Regions from separate parts of the Staphylococcus sp. aM genome, predicted to be linked through region 2. Evidence: riboswitches for the same ligand, from Rfam matches in the RefSeq annotation. Region 2 holds a riboswitch; each other region holds the start of a gene.
What was found. A riboswitch is a leader RNA that binds a small molecule or an ion and turns the genes downstream of it on or off. The one in region 2 is predicted to bind S-adenosylmethionine.

Region 1 (3,218 bases), 410 kb from region 2:
CATCATGTTTATCAATTAATTCTCCTAAAAGATCTGCATAAACTGTAGGATGAAGTGGTAAGAAAGGTGCGCCGAAACAAGTAGAGAATGATGGTTCAGGTTCTGTTACACCACGTTCTGTACCTGCTAATTTAGACGTGAAACCACTTAAGAAATGATACATTGCTTGATCTTTATTTAATTTTGAAATTGGAGGAATCACTCCAAATGCATCTGCAGTTAAAAAGATAATCGTATTAGGATGTGCTGCTTTTGAAGGTAATACAATATTATCAATATGATGAATAGGATAAGCTGCTCTTGTATTTTCAGTGAATTTATTATCATCGAAATCAACAGTACCGTCTTCTTTAACGACTGTGTTTTCTAAGATAGTGCCGTATTCAATAGCATCATAAATTTGTGGCTCTTTTTCTTTTGAAAGATTGATTGCTTTTGCATAACAACCACCTTCAATGTTGAACACGCCATTTTTATTCCAACCATGTTCATCGTCACCGATTAATTTTCTTTCAGGATCAGCTGACAACGTTGTTTTACCTGTACCTGATAAACCAAAGAATAGTGCTACATCGCCTTTTTCTCCCACGTTAGCAGAGCAATGCATACTCATAATATCTTGCATAGGTAATAGGTAATTCATTACTGAAAAGATACCTTTTTTCATTTCCCCAGCATATTCTGTACCACCGATTAAAATCACTTTATGTTTAAATGACACAATGACAAACGTTTCAGTCTTCGTGCCATCAACTTCAGGATCAGCTTTGAAATGTGGTGCAGATACAATTGTAAAGTTAGGTTTGATTGATTTTGCTTCTTCTTTAGATTCAGGACGAATGAACATGTTATGTGCAAATAAATTATGCCATGCTAATTCGTTAATGACAGTTAATTTCAAACGTGAATCTTTATCACTACCTGCGTAACCATTAAAAACATATAATTCGTCTTTCTTGCCTAAGTAGTCTAATACTTTATTGTAAAGCTTTAAAAATGTTTCTTCATCGATAGGTTGATTGACGTCTCCCCAATCTACATTATCTCTATATGAAGGTTCAGTAACGATAAACTTATCCTTAGGTGAGCGGCCAGTGTATTTACCAGTGCTAGCATTAATAGCACCTAATTCAGTAAGTTCACCTTCATTATTATCTAATATTTTATTGTAAAGTTGAGTTGTTGATAGTTGAAACTTTGTTGATGGTTTTTCTAATAATTGTTTAATTTTAGTCGTTTCAGAGTATGTATCAATCGACATACTTAATCCCTCCAGATAGTTATAATGTAAGCCTTTACATTTCAATAGTATAACATATCAATTTAATTAATCCACCGTAAATTATTACTAAAATAACTTAAATCATAAATTGACATTAATTCTCTTATTAGGTAGTATTAATTTTAACGGATTCTCTTATCCTGAGTGGTGGAGGGACATGGACCCAATGAAACCCAGCAACCTCTTTTTACATATAAAAAGAAAGGTGCCAAACCGTTTGCAGACGTATAATGTCTGAACGATAAGAGCGAATGGACGTATAAGAGCCTTCACTCTATCTAGGTAGTAGTAGAAGGCTCTTTTATTTAGCTCAAATAAAAGAGAATTATCGTAATATATTTTAAAAGGAGCAAAACATGACTAACAATAAACGATTATTTACTTCAGAATCAGTAACTGAAGGACATCCAGATAAAATTGCTGATCAGGTATCTGATGCAATCTTAGACGAAATTCTTAAAGACGACCCTAATGCACGTGTGGCTTGTGAGACTACAGTGACAACTGGAATGGCATTAATTTCAGGTGAAATATCAACGACGACATATGTTGATATTCCGAAAGTTGTAAGAGAGACCATTAAAGAAATTGGTTATACACGTGCTAAATATGGTTACGATTCACAAACGATGGCCGTTTTAACTGCCATTGATGAACAATCACCAGATATCGCTCAAGGTGTTGATACAGCATTAGAATACCGTGATGATATTTCTGAAGAAGAAATTGAAGCAACTGGTGCAGGTGACCAAGGATTAATGTTTGGTTATGCTACAAACGAAACAGATACTTATATGCCGTTACCTATTTTCTTATCTCATCAATTAGCGAAACGTCTATCAGATGTACGTAAAGATGACATTATAGACTATTTACGTCCGGATGGTAAGGTTCAGGTCACTGTAGAATATGATGAAAATGATAAACCTAAACGTATTGATACTATTGTTGTGTCAACGCAACACGCTGAAGATAAATCTTTAGAAGAAATTCAAGAGGATATTAAAAAACATGTTATTTATCCAACTGTTCCAGAATCATTAATGGATGATAAGACAAAATTCTATATTAATCCTACAGGACGTTTTGTAATCGGTGGACCACAAGGGGATGCTGGATTAACAGGACGTAAAATTATCGTGGATACGTATGGTGGTTATGCACGCCATGGTGGTGGTTGCTTCAGTGGTAAGGATCCAACTAAAGTAGACCGTTCTGCTGCTTATGCTGCTAGATATGTAGCGAAGAATATTGTTGCTGCAGAATTAGCTGAACAATGTGAAGTCCAACTTGCATACGCAATAGGTGTAGCTGAACCAGTATCAATAGCTATAGATACCTTCGGAACAGGTAAAGTAACAGAGGCTGAATTAGTTGAAGCGGTTAGAGCAAACTTTGATTTAAGACCAGCTGGTATCATTAAAATGTTGGATTTAAAACAACCTATTTATAAACAAACCGCTGCATATGGTCATTTCGGACGTACTGACGTATTATTACCATGGGAAAAATTAGATAAAGTCAACGTTTTAAAAGATACGATTAACAAAGTTTAAACGAAATAACTTATGGGATGTTTGAAATATAATAAGATAAATTGCGACTAAATGTCGAAAATGTCATCATTATGTTTTATAATTAGTTGTATTGATCATATAAAAGGAGCGTTGATGTGATGAGTTTATCTTCACCTATTGGTATAGGGTTAATTGTTGCAGTAGTCATTGCATTTATCTTTTTTGTACTATTTTTAATTGCTTTAAATAGTAAGAAAAAGATTAAGCAACAAACAGAAGAAGAATACCAACAAAAAGAACAAAGTATAAAGGCATCTCATGAAGAAGCTTTAGAAAAAGAACGTATTGAGAATAAAAAGGCAGTTACGAAACAAAAAGAAGATTATGAAGCTACAGTAAATAGTAAAGAAAGAGAAATT
Region 2 (3,218 bases):
TGGACAGTACAAAAAGCGTTAGAATATTTACAACCAGGTGCATCAATTACAACAACATCATCTGTTCAAGGATATAATCCAAGTCCTATTTTACATGATTATGCCGCTTCGAAAGCTGCAATTATCTCATTAACAAAAAGTTTATCAGAAGAACTTGGCGCAAAAGGTATTCGTGTCAATTGTGTAGCCCCAGGACCATTTTGGTCACCATTACAAATTACTGGTGGACAACCACAACGAAATATTCCTGAATTTGGTAAGGAAACACCACTTGGCCGTGCAGGACAACCTGTTGAATTATCAGGAACATATGTCCTATTAGCATCTGAAGAATCAAGTTATACAACTGGACAAGTCTTCGGTGTGACAGGCGGTATTCAAATTAACTAATGAATATAAGTTGGTCGATAAAGTGTTAATACTTTATCGACTATTTTTTTGTGACAAATTATATGATAACTATATCCAATTTTATTATGAATTTGGAATAAAAATATGTTTAATGTAAAATAAAAATATAAAATTATTAACCTTTTTGAAGAATGAAATTTAATTAAAAAATACCCTATATATTTAAGGGATTGGCATTTTATACGAGGACATGCAAATTAAATCTTATATCTAAAGGAGGTTATGACATGGTGAAAGATAGGTTTATAAGGGTTGCTCCGTTCATAATAGGTATAATCGCTATAGTTATATTTTCGTTATTTACTAAAAATCAATGGTTTTTAATCATTTTAATACTTTTATTTGCTTTAACCAATGCATTAAAAAATCTGTATTTTGTTAATAAAAATATTAAAAATAATATCATATGGATTAATCAAACAATCGACCGGTTATTAGGTATTATTGCGGGGTGTTTGTATTTAGGTTATGCCGGAATAGTGCTAATATCACAATCCCATGTATGGATTGGTTTCTTAATCCTAATGGTAACTATGGCGTTTGTTTTTTATATAGAAACTAAATTACAAATTGATGATGATACACAAAGGAAAAATCATCGAGATTATAAAGTGATCTCTCAACAACGTGAACGACAATTTAAAATACTGATGATTAGTATGACGATCATTTCTATTATTTTAATGATTGTATCACTTTATTTAAAATGGTGGATCGTCTTTGGTATAGCTATTGCAATGTTATTCGTAGTTGCTGTTGCATTAATTATTTATGAAAAATATTTTACGACGAAGTTATAATTTATGATTGACGTCATAGGAATTATCTTGTAACGTAAACGTTAAATATGAATCACTTATCAAGAGAAGTGGAGGGACTGGCCCTATGAAGCTTCGGCAACATTGAATCATGTGCCAATTCCAGTAACCTGTCTAGGTTTGAAGATAAGGGGATAATCGTTGTAGATGGACCTCTTTTCTTTATCATAAGGAAAAGAGGTATTTTTTGTAAGGAAGTAGGTCTAATGATGAAAGAAACTAAAAAGGGTAATGCTTGGGCGTTATTTCCGTTATTATTATTTATGTTGTTATTTTTAGGTGTAGGTATCATCTCGGGTGATTTCACGACGATGCCGTTAAATGTTGCGATAACGATTACAGTAATCGTTGCTTTGTTGATGAATCGCAAAGAAAAATTTGCCACTAAAGTTGAAGTGTTTACTAAAGGTGCAGGTCATTCAAATATTATTTTAATGATGCTTATCTTTATTTTAGCAGGCGCATTTTCTACGACTACAGAGAAAATGGGTGGCGTGACTTCTACTGTAAATTTGGGATTGTCTCTCATCCCTGAAAATTTAATTATAGTAGGTTTATTTATCATTTGTATGTTTGTTTCTATTTCAATGGGAACATCAGTAGGCACAGTAGCAGCTATTGCACCAGTAGGATTTGGCTTTGCGCAAGCAACAGATGTCTCTGCAGCATTAGCTATGGCTACAGTAGTTGGTGGCGCTATGTTTGGAGATAATCTTTCTATGATTTCTGATACTACGATAGCGGCTGTACGTACACAACATACGAAGATGAAAGATAAATTTAAAGTAAACTTTAGAATTGTTTTACCAGGTGCGATATTAACTATAGTTGTACTATTTTTCCTAACAAATGGTATTTCCATGGATCATTCTAAAAGTTATGATTTCCAATTAGTTAAAGTCATTCCATATCTATTGGTGTTGATTCTAGCGCTAGTTGGTGTCAATGTGATTATCGTTCTTATTGGTGGAACAGTTTTATCTGGAATCATTGGTCTTATTGATGGCTCATTTGGTTGGAAAGGATTACTAAGTGCTGTATCTAAAGGGATTATAGGTATGGAAGATATTGCGATGATTGCCCTATTAATTGGTGGTTTAGTAGGACTTATTCAACATAATGGCGGTATAGATTGGTTGTTAAATGTAGTTAGAGGGCGCGTGAAATCTAAACGTGGGGCTGAAATAGGTATTGCCAGTTTAGTTAGTGTAGCAGATATTGCAACAGCTAATAATACTATTTCAATCATTATGTCAGGACCATTAGCTAAAAATATAGCAGATGAATATGATGTTGATCCACGTAAATCAGCTAGTATTTTAGATATATTTGGTGGATGTTTCCAAGGCTTATTACCATATAGTCCTCAAGTTATTTCAGCTGCAGGAGTGGCTGGTATCTCACCATTCTTACTTGTACCTTATAGTATTTATCCAATCATGCTTGGAGTATGTGGGCTGATTGCTATTTTAATTGGGTATCCGAAATTAAAAAATAAAGCATAAATATGATTAAAAACTGAGACTTTTTAGTCTCGGTTTTTTAGTTGATAAATAGAATTATAAATATTGAAAATGTTTTAAGTCAGCGTTTTAATGGTAAACTAGACTAAATGTGTAGAAGCGCAATCTTTTTTAATGTATAAATGTTTGGAAGTTTGAACAAATACGTTAAAATAGTATTAAGAGTGAAAGTAGGTGACTGAAAGTGGCAAAGTATAATGTGGAAAATGAATATGTAGAAATTGATATTGAACGTTTATTAAAATATTCACCAGAAACAATTTATGAAGCTTGGACGAAAGAAGATATTCTTAAACAATGGTTTATGACGTCGAAACGTACGAATAAATCATTTGAAGCAGATGTCCAAGAAGGTGGTAAGTATCGTATCGTTGATAGTAGAAATGGCAAACAAAATATTATCGAAGGTACATACGAAGAATTAGTCATGGATGAATTTATTAAAATGACAATAGGTATGCCAGGC
Region 3 (3,218 bases), 600 kb from region 2:
GGCGGATACTTTCTTCAAGCATCTGTCTGTAATCAGCATCTGCTCCACTTGTTAATAACATGTTATGAACGGTTTCTTTAACTGGGTTAACTAATGCGGCTGCTCTTGGGATTTTTTCAAATACTTGTAATAACATGAATCCTATCAATGTCATTAAACTTAGAGATACCGTTGTTACATATAAAATTCTTTCTTTTGTTGCTCTTTCCTTAAGTAATTGTCCAATGATTAAACTCGTTAAAATCACTAAAACCATCATACTTAAGACGAATGTATTACCTAATAATGTTGTAATTATAACTGTTACTAAGGCACTAATTCCAAATGACTGAATAGATTTGTTCCATAATACGACACCTGGGATTGTTGCAAATAAACATAAAATTAAGCCGAGAATAGGTAATACATGTGTTACTAAAGCGACTATCACTAATGCTAATGTACCTATAATAGTTGCTTTAGGTTGTATTTTTGAAAACACACACGCCACTCCCATACTTTTTTTGACTATAATTACCATTTTAACCTCTTTGAAAAAAATAAACAATAAAGTACTACTGGTATTTATGTCGGTCAATTCCAGCAGTACTTTAGAGTGAAATAATCTATTATTTTTACAAATTTTTAATTAAAATTCATTAAAATATTTTAACCGTAAACCTTTTAATAGTAAGCATAGTAATATGAAAATCAAATCATTATTAATAGTAGAATTGGAAATATTACAATTAAATTAACTAGATTAATAAAACTACTTTTTAAAACAAATTCTTTCTTAGTTATTAAATACATAATTAATGAAAATATAAATAAAACACAACTAATAAAAAGAAAATATCTACATATATCTAATCCCTTTTCAGATAGATTATTGAAGTTGAATATTATTAATAATGCTATAACTATATAATTCAATGCATTTAATATAATTATCAATTGTTTCATCTCATAGTCACCTATTTAATTTCTCGATTTGTATTCTCTTTATATACTATACTTTTAACATCGATATTCAACCTTATAAAATTAACGTTAGAACATGGTTTTAGTCATTATCGTCGAATATGTTTCGCATTTAAAAAGTGATATAAATTAGGTGCCCAATCTTCAAAATTAAGTAAGAAACCATCGTGCCCCACATTATCTGGTACAAAAAAGTGTCGATGATATTTAAAACGTTGTCCTGCCGCTAATACTTGATCATCTGGATATAACAAATCATCTATGAATCCCATCGTTAATACCTTTGTGTCTAATGATTTAAACACCTCATCAACATCATCTCTGCCTCTATCAATATTATGACTATCTAAGACGTCCAGCAGTGTTAAATAACATGATAAATCAAAGGATTCTTTGAACTTGTTCCCTTGATGTTGTTGATAACTAACTACCTCTTCAGGTGTGAAGCGTTGATCATAACTTTTAGAAGATCGATAGGTTAAAAATCCTAATTGTCGAGCAATACTTAAACCTTCTTTACCTCCGATATGAATCGCTTGTCTAGCAATCTCATTAAAGGCACAACTGTACGATGAGGTTTTATCTGTAGCAGCAAGTATAACCGCTTTATCTACTTGGAATCGTCGATTATAAAGTAATTCTAGTGCTTGCATACCACCTAAACTCCCACCGATTAAAATATCTATTTTATTAAACCCTAGTGCTTCTATCCCCTTCTCAAGTGCACGTACGATATCTCTTAATGTTAAATGATCTGGAAAATGTGGATCATTATGCTTTGAACTTGAACCAAATGGACTCCCTATGACGTTGAATGTTAAAAATTGATAATCATTGATAGGCATATAACCACCATCAATAATTTCACGCCACCAACCTGGATGTTCATCTGTACCATATGTAAGATGATTGCCAGTTAATGCATGGCAAACTAATGCTAATGGTTGTCCAGGATAACCTACATGTTCATATTTTAATTTTAAGTTTTGTATCGTTTCTCCAGACTCTGTCGTGAATTGGCCTAATTCTAATGTATCAACTGTATAATTCGACATATATGAATCCATCCTCCTTTAAATAAAAAAGCTTCTTACTCTATGAAAAGTAAGAAGCGGTTCAGTACTTATCATTCGAGTGCTCGTTGGTTTTAGCACCGTACTCGTATTCTTTATAGCCGGTTGCTGAAGCGTCTATGGGCCAAGTCCCTCAACTTCTCTGAATAAGATTTTATGATTAAGTTTTGAATAAATATATTAATTATCTAAATTTTCTAACTACTTAAATTTTAACTAACTCCATCACGAAATTCAATATGTAGACCTTGATTTCTATAGAAAGAATCTCAATAGAGCGATAAATGCAATACCGCCTAAAATGGTCCAAGTTAGACTTCTCGTATATATGGCTAATAATACAGTTGGTATTAATGCAATAATGAATGGCACATTGAGTGTATAGCCTACACTACCTTCATGTTGTTGAATAATACCGTCCAAGACAAGTGCTGTAAAAAGTGTGATAGGTATAAAGGATAACCATTGAATAATAACATCTGGTAGATTTACTCGTGAAATCATCATAAATGGAATCACTCTGACTAAAATCGTAACAATACCACATAGAATAATTATGATTAACATATGTTGATCTGTCATCATCTGTCCATCACCACCCCTAATGTAGATGCGACAACCGCAGATATTATAATCGCTACATACGAGGGCATAACAAAGCTTAACGTTAACATCATCACAATGACACATAGAATAAGCACAAGATAGATGTTGATCTTAGACTTTTTAACAGATTCAAATTGAGCAATTCCTAAAAATACAAACATAGCTGTAATCGCAAAATCTAATCCTAATATCTCTGGATTCGAAATATATTTGCCAAATACAGCACCAACTACACAAGAAAAGGTCCAAAACAAATATGCTGTGATGTTTAAACCATGCAACCAACGATCGTTAATTGGCTCACCTTTTAAATAAGGCGTGATGGCTACACCAAACGTTTCATCGGTTACTAAAGAACCAAGTCCAATTCGATTCCATAAACCATAAGACTTAAAATTGGGTGCTAAAGTCATACTTAATAAAAACATACGTGAATTAACAATAAATGTTGTTAACACTATCGCTGTTATGGGTGTTCCAGCTATGACTAACGCACATATAATAAATTGTGCCGCACCAGCATAAATAATTAAACAAAGTAATATAATTTCTAATAAACTAAACTTTTGAGATGCA
Region 4 (3,218 bases), 1.1 Mb from region 2:
TAGATTTAAAAAATAAATTAGATGATTTATCAGACGAAGAACGTTTTGAATTACTTGCTTCAGATGGCATGTTAGTGAAAAGACCTTTAGCTATATTAGGTGATAAAATCACATTAGGTTTTAAAGAAGAAGAGTATAAAAATACTTGGTTATAATTGGATACCATTTCAAAATATAAAAAGTGAACTTTCATTTTAATAAAGTCATAAAAATACCAATTTACATCTTAAATCCGAATATTTAAAGGTTTAAAATTTTTAGATAATAGTTGATTGATAATTGTGGGTATGGCATCATTAAAATGTACTTAAAATTAGGAGGGGATTTATCGTGGCAGTACCAAACGAATTTAAATACTCTAAAGAACATGAATGGGTTAAAGTTGAAGGAAATGTAGCGACAATTGGTATTACTGAATATGCTCAAAACGAGTTAGGTGATATCGTATTCGTTGAATTACCTGAAACTGATGATGAATTAAACGAAGGCGACACTTTCGGTAGTGTTGAATCTGTAAAAACTGTATCTGAATTATATGCACCAATTACTGGTAAAGTAGTTGAAGTTAATGAAGAATTAGAAGATAGTCCTGAATTTGTAAACGAATCACCATACGAAAAAGCATGGATGGTTAAAGTAGAAATTAGTGACGAAAGCCAAATTGACGAATTATTATCAGCAGAACAATATTCAGAAATGATTGGCGAATAATATTTGCAAACTCCTCGATCTCGTATCAAGGAGTTTTTTTTAGTGTTTCTTAAATCTTTAGATTTTAGAAACACTTATGCCATTGCGAAAGCAGAGGCGAACCGAAGGAAGAATTTTATAGGCATGCGTACATATAATCTGATGAACTTAGATTTAAAAAGACATTGATGCTATTTGTAAAAAAGATATTAACAGTGTAATGAAATGGTTAATTCATTTTAAGTTTTTGTAGTATATGTTTTATAAATAGCATCTTCGTGGAATTAAATAGTGATAGCTAATTTTCGATTTTTAAAGGGTGAATACTTATGACTATTGTGAATAAAGTAATCATTGTTGAAGGTAAATCTGATAAAAAACGAGTGCAGCAAGTCATTGCAGAACCAGTAAGTATTATTTGTACGCATGGTACTATGAGTATAGATAAGATAGATGATATGATAGAATCACTTTATGGTAAACAAGTTTTCGTCTTAGCTGATTCAGATGACGAAGGGGATCGAATTAGAAAATGGTTCAAACGGTATTTAAGTGAGTCTGAACATATTTTTGTAGATAAAACATTTTGCGAAGTGGCCAATTGTCCTAAAAATTATTTAGCGCATGTACTTACCAAACATGGATTTAATTGCAAAAAAGAGAAATCCCTTATACCTAATTTAAAAACTGAAAGGTTAGTTTTAGTGAATGAGTAAATCAATCGAAATAGACGATGTGACTGAAAACTTTGGTGAAGATAAACATCTCATTTTCGGATATACGCCTACATGCGGTACATGTAAAGTGTCTGAAAGAATGTTGGATATTGCAAATGAAATTTTGAAACTTCCGGTTAAGAAAATTGATATGAACTTTCATCCAAAGTTTAGTGAAACACATCAAATTATGTCAGTACCAGTATTAATGTTAATGAATAAGGATAAAGAAGTAAAAAGATTGTATGCGTTTAGGTCTGTTCCTTATTTGTTAGAAAATTTAAAATAATTATTGACGAATCTCTACCGTGATGGTAGGATTAAATAAAATTAAATCATGCAAACACTCTTATCGAGAGAGGTGGAGGGATGTGCCCTACGAAGCCCGGCAACCGTCTTATATAGAAATGGTGCCAATTCACATAAAGGTAAACTTTAGAAGATGAGAGAAAGATATTTTAAAATGCTTTCTCAAACAGTCTAAAGTTTTGAGGAAGCATTTTTTAATTTGTATTAGTTATAAACAAGGAGGTATTAACGTGATTGAGTTAAAACAAATCGTGAAACGATATCATACGAAAAATAAAGACGTACTCGCTGTAGATCACGTTGATTTAAACATTCAATCCGGTTCCATTTTTGGGGTGATTGGTTTTTCTGGAGCAGGTAAGAGTACCTTAATTAGAATGTTTAATAATTTAGAAGCACCCACTTCTGGAGAAGTTATTATTGATGGAGATAGCATAAGTCAATTATCGAAGTCAGATTTACGTAAGAAGCGCCAAAAAGTAAGTATGATTTTCCAACATTTTAATTTACTATGGTCGAGAACTGTACTTAAAAATATTACATTCCCACTAGAAATTGCAGGATTATCTAGAGGAGAAGCAAAACGTAAGGCAAATGAATTAATAGAACTTGTAGGCTTGAAGGGACGAGAAAATGCTTATCCATCTGAGTTGTCTGGTGGACAGAAACAAAGAGTTGGTATTGCCAGAGCATTAGCCAATGATCCGACAGTATTGCTTTGTGATGAAGCTACAAGTGCACTTGATCCTCAAACTACAGATGAAATTTTAGACTTATTATTAAAAATACGTGAGCAACAAAATTTAACAATCGTGTTAATCACACATGAAATGCAAGTGATTCGCCGAATTTGTGATGAAGTCGCAGTTATGGAAAACGGACGCGTGATAGAACAAGGTCAAGTTAGCCAAGTATTTGAAAATCCACAACACGAAGTAACGAGACGATTTGTAAAAGATGATTTAAATGAGGATTTTGAGGAATCATTAGATGCGTTAGAACCATTAGATAACAATGCTTACATAGTTAGATTGAATTTTAACGGTGAAAATACGACTCAACCAATTGTATCGTACATTACAAAAACGCATCAGATTGACGTTAATATTTTAGAAGCTGACATTAAAAATACAAGAAATGGTACATTAGGATTTTTAGTTATCCATATACCTTTTATAAGTTCTGAAAATTTCGAAGATTTCAAATCTAATCTTAATGAGAAACATGTGAATGTGGAGGTGTTAAGACATGGTTAAGTCAGTTGGAGAAATACTCCAAGAAATGATTACAATGCCGAACGTCCAATGGCCAGAAGTTTGGCAAGCCATTGTTGAAACACTTTATATGACTGTCGTATCAACAATATTTGCTTTTATATTTGGATTGATTTTAGGTGTTTTATTATTTTTATCGGCTAAGAGTCATTCAAAAGTGGCAAGAATATTTTATTCAATCGTTTCATTTATCGTGAACCTATTTAGAGCGATACCGTTCATCATTTTA

Region 1: linked by a shared signal. The riboswitch ahead of metK (methionine adenosyltransferase) and the one ahead of P7F85_RS02815 (Na+/H+ antiporter NhaC family protein) in region 2 are both predicted to bind S-adenosylmethionine.
Region 3: linked by a shared signal. The riboswitch ahead of metX (homoserine O-acetyltransferase MetX) and the one ahead of P7F85_RS02815 (Na+/H+ antiporter NhaC family protein) in region 2 are both predicted to bind S-adenosylmethionine.
Region 4: linked by a shared signal. The riboswitch ahead of P7F85_RS09530 (methionine ABC transporter ATP-binding protein) and the one ahead of P7F85_RS02815 (Na+/H+ antiporter NhaC family protein) in region 2 are both predicted to bind S-adenosylmethionine.

What each region holds. Positions count from the first base shown of each region.
Region 1 is NZ_CP121447.1:1,022,811-1,026,028, forward strand. Features, by position in the region: gene pckA (phosphoenolpyruvate carboxykinase (ATP)) at 1-1,261, opposite strand, end outside; SAM riboswitch class I at 1,415-1,530, shown strand; gene metK (methionine adenosyltransferase) at 1,639-2,838, shown strand; gene P7F85_RS05195 (NERD domain-containing protein) at 2,958-3,218, shown strand, end outside.
Region 2 is NZ_CP121447.1:615,272-618,489, forward strand. Features, by position in the region: gene P7F85_RS02805 (SDR family oxidoreductase) at 1-390, shown strand, start outside; gene P7F85_RS02810 (hypothetical protein) at 639-1,211, shown strand; SAM riboswitch class I at 1,265-1,362, shown strand; gene P7F85_RS02815 (Na+/H+ antiporter NhaC family protein) at 1,439-2,734, shown strand; gene P7F85_RS02820 (SRPBCC family protein) at 2,937-3,218, shown strand, end outside.
Region 3 is NZ_CP121447.1:14,013-17,230, reverse strand. Features, by position in the region: gene P7F85_RS00065 (YybS family protein) at 1-496, opposite strand, end outside; gene metX (homoserine O-acetyltransferase MetX) at 1,053-2,018, opposite strand; SAM riboswitch class I at 2,084-2,189, opposite strand; gene P7F85_RS00055 (AzlD domain-containing protein) at 2,292-2,621, opposite strand; gene P7F85_RS00050 (AzlC family ABC transporter permease) at 2,618-3,218, opposite strand, start outside.
Region 4 is NZ_CP121447.1:1,941,665-1,944,882, reverse strand. Features, by position in the region: gene P7F85_RS09555 (arsenate reductase family protein) at 1-155, shown strand, start outside; gene gcvH (glycine cleavage system protein GcvH) at 331-711, shown strand; gene P7F85_RS09545 (hypothetical protein) at 754-879, shown strand; gene P7F85_RS09540 (toprim domain-containing protein) at 1,020-1,406, shown strand; gene P7F85_RS09535 (thioredoxin family protein) at 1,399-1,695, shown strand; SAM riboswitch class I at 1,753-1,855, shown strand; gene P7F85_RS09530 (methionine ABC transporter ATP-binding protein) at 1,946-2,971, shown strand; gene P7F85_RS09525 (methionine ABC transporter permease) at 2,964-3,218, shown strand, end outside.